DNA from 2 places in the Roseateles sp. AC306 genome. Region 2 is predicted to be linked to the other one. Evidence: predicted binding sites of a transcription regulator. Region 2 holds the regulator's gene; the other holds the start of a gene.
The links. The regulator NrdR, encoded in region 2, represses ribonucleotide reductase genes. The targets are predictions, from matches to a motif close to CACNANATNTNGTG.

Region 1: a site for NrdR is predicted at 1,340-1,353, ahead of AC0IZJ_RS25730 (ribonucleoside-diphosphate reductase subunit alpha). Genes of this name have one in related genera too.

The regions. Positions count from the first base shown of each region.
Region 1 covers NZ_CEEDEB010000020.1:22,672-26,056, forward strand. Annotated here, with positions in the region: gene AC0IZJ_RS25725 (sigma-54-dependent transcriptional regulator) at 1-958, shown strand, start outside; gene AC0IZJ_RS25730 (ribonucleoside-diphosphate reductase subunit alpha) at 1,594-3,385, shown strand, end outside.
Region 2 covers NZ_CEEDEB010000001.1:759,273-762,657, forward strand. Annotated here, with positions in the region: gene AC0IZJ_RS03190 (pilus assembly FimT family protein) at 1-15, opposite strand, end outside; gene AC0IZJ_RS03195 (type IV pilin protein) at 18-509, opposite strand; gene AC0IZJ_RS03200 (GspH/FimT family pseudopilin) at 611-1,171, opposite strand; gene nrdR (transcriptional regulator NrdR) at 1,317-1,760, opposite strand; gene glyA (serine hydroxymethyltransferase) at 1,772-3,025, opposite strand; ZMP/ZTP riboswitch at 3,084-3,207, opposite strand; gene AC0IZJ_RS03215 (lytic transglycosylase domain-containing protein) at 3,216-3,385, opposite strand, start outside.

The DNA of each region.
Region 1 (3,385 bases), on a different contig from region 2:
GGCGCGCAGCATGGCGCCAGTGCTGGTGCAGGGCGAGTCGGGTACCGGCAAGGAGTTGGTGGCGCGCGCCATCCACGACCATGGCGCGCGCGTCGGCGGGCGCTTCGTCGCGGTGAACTGCGGCGCCATTCCCGAGAACCTGCTGGAGGCCGAGTTCTTCGGCTACCGCAAGGGCGCCTTCACCGGCGCGAACGAGGACCGCGAGGGTTTCTTCCAGGCGGCGGATGGCGGCACGCTTTTCCTCGACGAGATCGGCGACCTGCCGCTGGCCATGCAGAGCAAGCTGCTGCGTGTCATCCAGGAGCGCTCGGTGCGCCCGGTCGGCGCGACGGCCGAGACGGCGATCAACGTGCGCATCCTCAGCGCGACGCACAAGGACCTGGGTGCGGAAGTGGCCGCCGGCCGCTTCCGCCAGGACTTGTTCTATCGCCTCAACGTCATCCAGATCCGCGTACCGCCCTTGCGTGAGCGGCTGGAGGACCTGGCCCTGATCGGTGCCCGCGTGCTGGCCCGCATCGCCCAGGATGCGGGCGTGTCGCCCACGCCTCGGCTCACCAGCGACGCGCTGCAGACCCTGTCCCGCTATGCCTTCCCCGGCAATGTGCGCGAGCTGGAGAACCTGTTGCACCGCGCGCTGGCCCTGGCCGGCGGCGAGTGGATCGACGCTGGCGACCTCGGCCTGCCCGACACGCTGCTGGATGAGGACCGCAGCGAGTCGCAGTTTGCGGCGCTGGCGACGCCCATCGCTGGCGCGCCGGTGGCCGAAGGGCTGTCGCTGCCCGAGCAGTTGCCCAGCGACCTGGCGCGCTATCTCGACGAGGTCGAGCGAGCCATCCTGCTGCGCGCGCTGGAACTGCACCGCTTCAACCGTACGGCGGCTGCGGCCAGCCTGGGCTTGTCGCTGCGGCAGATCCGGTACCGCATGGCTCGGTTGGCGATCTCAGCCGGGGATAACTAGCCCCTCGCCCAGTCTTGCGCCGGCTGAACGCCGACAAGCCTGGTCGGTCCCCCGAGGGGACGGCGATGCTTGCGGCATTGAGCCGCGCACATCGCCAGGCGGGCCGGCTTGGGAGCGGCCCGGCGCTCGGCCCGCGAACTCATACGCTTCGTGACACCTCGGGATTTGCCCTGCTTGAATCCTTCGCGATGTGCGCGGCGCCGCGTGAAACCCCAGCATCGGCGCGGCTTTGCGGGCAGGTTCGGCCCGCCAGCCCAGTGCTCATGCGGGCCTAGCGCAAGCACCCCCGATGTGATCGGGCAACGGCGCGCATAGGGCGTTTGTCCAGTGAAATCGCGGCCAGGGTTTGACACTAGGGGTAGTGGTTGAGAGGGGCGCAAGCCATAGATATAGTGTCCCTTCGTGATATCCTGCTAACCCAGTCGCACCCATGACCTTCCCCTCGGATTCGCTGTTTGACGTGGCCCGCCGCCCGCAGCAACGAACCCGTGGACCCAGCCGGAATGCCGGTCGGGCAATGGACCGGCAGGGACGAAATACCCCCATTGACGCAACGCAATATGCGCCGGCCCTCCCAAGGGTTGCTGCCGCGCATTTGCCCGCTATTTCCAGATTTTCTCGATAAGGATTCCCTCATGCTGCATGAAGCCGTCACGGGCCAGGCAACCGCCACTCCCGCGCTTTCCTCGGTATCCCCGGTTGCGTTTGGATCCGACGCGCAAGCCCTCATCGCCCCCACGGCGTCGAGCTACCAGGCCTACCAGATCATTCGCCGCAACGGCGCCGTGGTCTCGTTCGAACCGAGCAAGATCGCAGTCGCACTCATGAAGGCCTTCCTGGCCGTGCACGGCACCAGCGGCGCGGCGTCGGCCAGCGTGCGCGAGACGGTCGAGCAGCTGACGCAGAACGTCGTGCGCGCCCTGCTGCGCTCGCGCCCGAGCGGCGGCACCTTCCACATTGAAGACGTGCAGGACCAGGTCGAACTTGGCCTGATGCGCAGCAGCAACCACGAGGTGGCCCGCGCCTACGTGCTCTACCGCGAACGCCGCACGCAGGAGCGTGCCGCCCAAGGTGAAGCCAGCCGTGCCGCCGAGCCGGCGCTGATGGTGGTGGACCGTGGCGAGCGCCGCCCGCTGGATCTGGCCCAGCTGAAGTCGCTGATCACCTCGGCCTGCGAGAACCTCGGCGCCGATGTGAAGCCTGACCCGGTGCTGGCCGAGACCCAGCGCAACCTGTACGACGGCGTCGCCATCGACGAGGTCTACAAGGCCGCCATCTTGGCTGCGCGCACGCTGATCGAGAAGGACCCCGGCTACAGCCGCGCGACGGCCCGGCTGCTGCTGCACACCATCCGCCGCGAGATCCTGGGCGGCGAAGTGCTGCACGGCGAGATGACCACGCGCTACGCCGAGTACTTCCCTGGCTATATCAAGAAGGGCATCAAGGCCGAGTTGCTGGACGAGAAGCTGGGCCAGTACGACCTGGCTCGTCTGGGTGCCGCGCTGAAGGCTGAACGCGATCTGCAATTTGACTACCTCGGCCTGCAGACGTTGTATGACCGCTACTTCCTGCACATCGCCGACGAGCGCATCGAGATGCCGCAGGCTTTCTTCATGCGCGTGGCCATGGGCCTGGCGCTTGGCGAGATCGACCGCGAAGCGCGCGCCATCGAGTTCTATGAAGTGCTGTCCAGCTTCGACTTCATGTCCAGCACGCCGACGCTGTTCAACGCCGGCACGCGCCGCTCGCAGCTGTCGAGCTGCTACCTGACGACGGTGGCCGACGACCTGGACGGCATTTACGAGGCGCTGAAGGAGAACGCGCTGTTGAGCAAGTTCGCCGGCGGTTTGGGCAACGACTGGACGCCGGTGCGGGCGCTCGGCTCGCACATCAAGGGCACCAACGGCAAGTCGCAAGGCGTCGTGCCTTTCCTGAAGGTCGTCAACGACACGGCCGTCGCCGTGAACCAGGGCGGCAAGCGCAAGGGCGCCGTCTGCGCGTATCTTGAGACCTGGCATCTGGACATCGAAGAGTTCCTGGACCTGCGCAAGAACACCGGCGACGACCGCCGCCGCACGCACGACATGAACACGGCGAACTGGATTCCCGACCTGTTCATGCGCCGCGTGCTCGAAGGTGGCGACTGGACGCTGTTCAGCCCCTCCACATGCCCGGACCTCCACGACCTGTTCGGCAAGCCCTTCGAAGTCGCCTACACGGCCTATGAAGCCAAGGCCGATCGCGGCGAGATCAAGCTCTTCAAGCGCATGCCCGCCAAGGACCTCTGGCGCAAGATGCTGTCGATGCTGTTCGAGACGGGCCATCCCTGGATCACGTTCAAGGACGCGTGCAATGTGCGCAGCCCGCAGCAGCATGTGGGCGTCGTGCACTCGTCCAACCTGTGCACCGAGATCACGCTGAACACCA
Region 2 (3,385 bases):
AAGGAGGCGTTGCATGGTCAACGACTCCAGCAGTTGGCATTTGCCGTGGTGTCCGTTCCACTCAGATCGGTAGACAGGTACTTGAACATCGAACCTTCGAGGGACACGATCAGAACCTGGCAGTTCTTGTCCTTGTTCTGCGGACTGCCCTCCTTAGGGGTGGCGGTGACGATGTACCCGGAGATGAAGCTGGGCGTCGCGCCGATACCGGTCAGGCTGAGGTCGTAATACTTCGAGATCGTCGTGATCTTGGAAACCCCGGAGCCCGTACTCATCTTCAGGCCGTCAGCGCCAAATGAATCCGAGTAGGCATTGCGGTTGGACCGCCAACGTTCCTGGGCCTGCACGATGCCGGTCATCAAGGCGATGGCATCTGCGCGGCGGCCACGCGCGAGCATGGAGGTGAGGGAGGGATAGGCCACTGCAGCCAGGATGCCGGCCACCACGACGGCGATCATCAGCTCCATGAGCGTGAATCCCCTGAGGTGGCGTTGTGTCAAAAGTCGCATAGCGGTCCGATTTTCAGTGGTGACGTTCAGATGAAAGGTTACTGGAACGCCGCTCGTCGCCGCTCGTCTACCGCTGGTCGCCGCCCACCACGAACAGGGGATCAGGCGCACTTCGTCATGCCGGAGAGCTTGACGCCGGTCGAGCAGCTGCGAACGCGGCCGGTGATGGCAACCACTTGGCGGATGCCCGTGCCGTTGTCCAGATAGGTCTCGATGCTGCCGGTCTGCGTGACCAGGCCTTGACGGTGCTGGAACTCCAGCGTCTCGGCATTGCTGCGCAGATGCATGGCCTTGCCGGCCGTCAGCCATTCAGCCTTGATGACGGCGCTGCCCGGCACCTTGCAGACGGCCTTGCCACCGGCACAGTCGCAATCGTTGCGGGCGCCAGTGTGCAGCAGGTAGCAAGCCTGGGCGCCCTTGCCGCTGATGCGGAAATAGACCGGTTCTGCCATGCGGACGGCTTCGCTGCGCGCAAAGCGCAAGTCGCTGGCAAGGGCTTCGGAGGTGGCGCGCAATGCGCGCTCCTGGCGCATCTTGCTCAGGCTGGGTACTGCCTGGCTGACCAGGGTTGCGCCGATGCTGACGCAGACACACAACTCGACGAGGGTGAAACCGAGGCTCGTGCGGCGGGCATTGCGGAGGAGGTTGGCGGTGCGGTTCATGGTGGCTTCCTGCGGTTCGTTGTCGATGAACGAACTCTAGGAAGCGGGGCACCGCGCGTCTTTCCCCCTTAGGGCGGGACGGAGGGGGAGGAGGGCAGGTGGCGTCCCCCGCGCTCCCCCTGAAGAGGGATAGGGAAATCCCTAGTCAAATCTCGCGGATCAACTGACGGAACTCATCCACGTCCTCGAAGCTGCGATAGACGGACGCGAAGCGCACATAGGCGACCTTGTCGATGCGCTTGAGCTCGCGCATGACGAGCTCACCCAGCCGCGTGGACGCAAGCTCACGAGCGCCGCTGGCGAGCAGCTTTTCCTCGATGCGGTTGATGGCAGCGTCGATTTGCTCGACGCTGACCGGCCGCTTGCGCAGCGCCAGTTGCATGGAGGCCCGCAGCTTTGATGGGTCGAAATCGGCCCGCCGCCCGTCCTTCTTGACGACCGACGGCATGGCGATGTCCGGCCGCTCATACGTCGTGAAGCGCTTGTCGCAGGACAGGCAGCGGCGCCGGCGCCGGACGACGTCGCCCTCGTCCGATTCCCGGGTCTCTGCGACCTGGGTTTCGGTGTGAGAGCAGAAAGGGCAGCGCACGGCGGTCGGACCTAACCGCGGTAGACCGGGAAGGCGGCCGTCAGCGCGGCGACCTTCTCGCGCACGGCGGCCAGGTTGGCCTCGTCGTGCGGCTTGTCCAGCACGTCGGCTATCAGGTGCGCCGTCTGGCGAACCTGTTCTTCCTTGAAGCCGCGCGTCGTCATCGCAGGAGTGCCCAGTCGGACGCCGCTCGTGACCATCGGTTTCTGCGGGTCGTTGGGAATGCCGTTCTTGTTGCAGGTCATGTGGGCGGCGCCCAGGATGGCCTCAGCTTCCTTGCCCGTCAGGTTCTTGGGGCGCAGGTCGACCAGCATGACGTGGCTCTCCGTGCCGCCGGAGACGATGCGCAGGCCGCGCTCGATCAGCGTCTCGGCCAGGACCTTGGCGTTCTTGACGACTTGCTCCTGGTAGGCCTTGAACTCGGGCGTCAGCGCCTCCTTGAAGGCCACGGCCTTGCCGGCGATGACGTGCATCAGGGGGCCGCCCTGGATGCCGGGGAAGATGGCCGAGTTGATCTTCTTGGCGACGGCCTCGTCGTTCGTCAGGATGATGCCGCCGCGCGGGCCGCGCAGGCTCTTGTGCGTGGTGGACGTGACGACGTCGGCGTGCGGCAGCGGATTCGGGTAGACGCCCGCGGCGATCAGGCCGGCGTAGTGGGCCATGTCGACCATGAAGTAGGCGCCGATCTCCTTGGCGATCCTGCCGAAGCGCTCGAAGTCGATACGCAGCGAGTAGGCCGACGCGCCGGCAATGATGAGCTTGGGCTTCTTCTCGCGGGCCAGGGCTTCCATCGCGTCGTAGTCGATGGCTTCGTTGGCGTCCAGGCCGTAGCTGATGACGTTGAACCACTTGCCGCTCATGTTCAGCGCCATGCCATGGGTCAGATGGCCGCCCTCGGCCAGGCTCATGCCCATGATGGTGTCGCCAGGCTGCAGCAGCGCGAAGAACACGCCCTGGTTGGCCTGCGAGCCGGAGTTGGGCTGCACGTTGGCGAACTCGGCGCCGAACAACTGCTTGACGCGGTCGATGGCCAGTTGCTCGGCCACGTCGACATACTCGCAGCCGCCGTAGTAGCGCTTGCCCGGATAGCCCTCGGCGTACTTGTTGGTGAGCTGGCTGCCTTGGGCTTCCATCACCGCAGGCGAGGTGTAGTTTTCGCTGGCGATCAGCTCGATGTGATCTTCCTGGCGGCGGGTCTCGTTCTGCACGGCGGCCCAGAGTTCGGGATCGACCAGGGCGAGGGTGGAGGTGTTGCGGTCAAACATGGCGGTGTTTCCGAAGGTCAGGCGGTAAATCCAAGGCGCTCACGGCTGGCGTGACGTCCAAGGCTGCCCAGGCGAACGGCTGAAAGCGGCTCCCGCAAAGACTGAGGAATCGCCTCACGCTCCCCGGTGGTGGCCCACCTCAGGTCAGCTTGTGACCCTGATCGCCAGTCGCGTGAGCGGCCAGTGTAATTCAGCGGAGCAGCGCAATCTGAGCGGAATCGCCGCCGGTGGGGGCGGACGCGGCCTCGCGCACCGGGCGCACGATGTTCGTGATGGTGTTGGCCGGCACCGAACGGCCGGACGCCACCGATTTCAACAGATCGTGCTCCGCCAGCACACGGGCCGTGTAGCCCGTGTCCT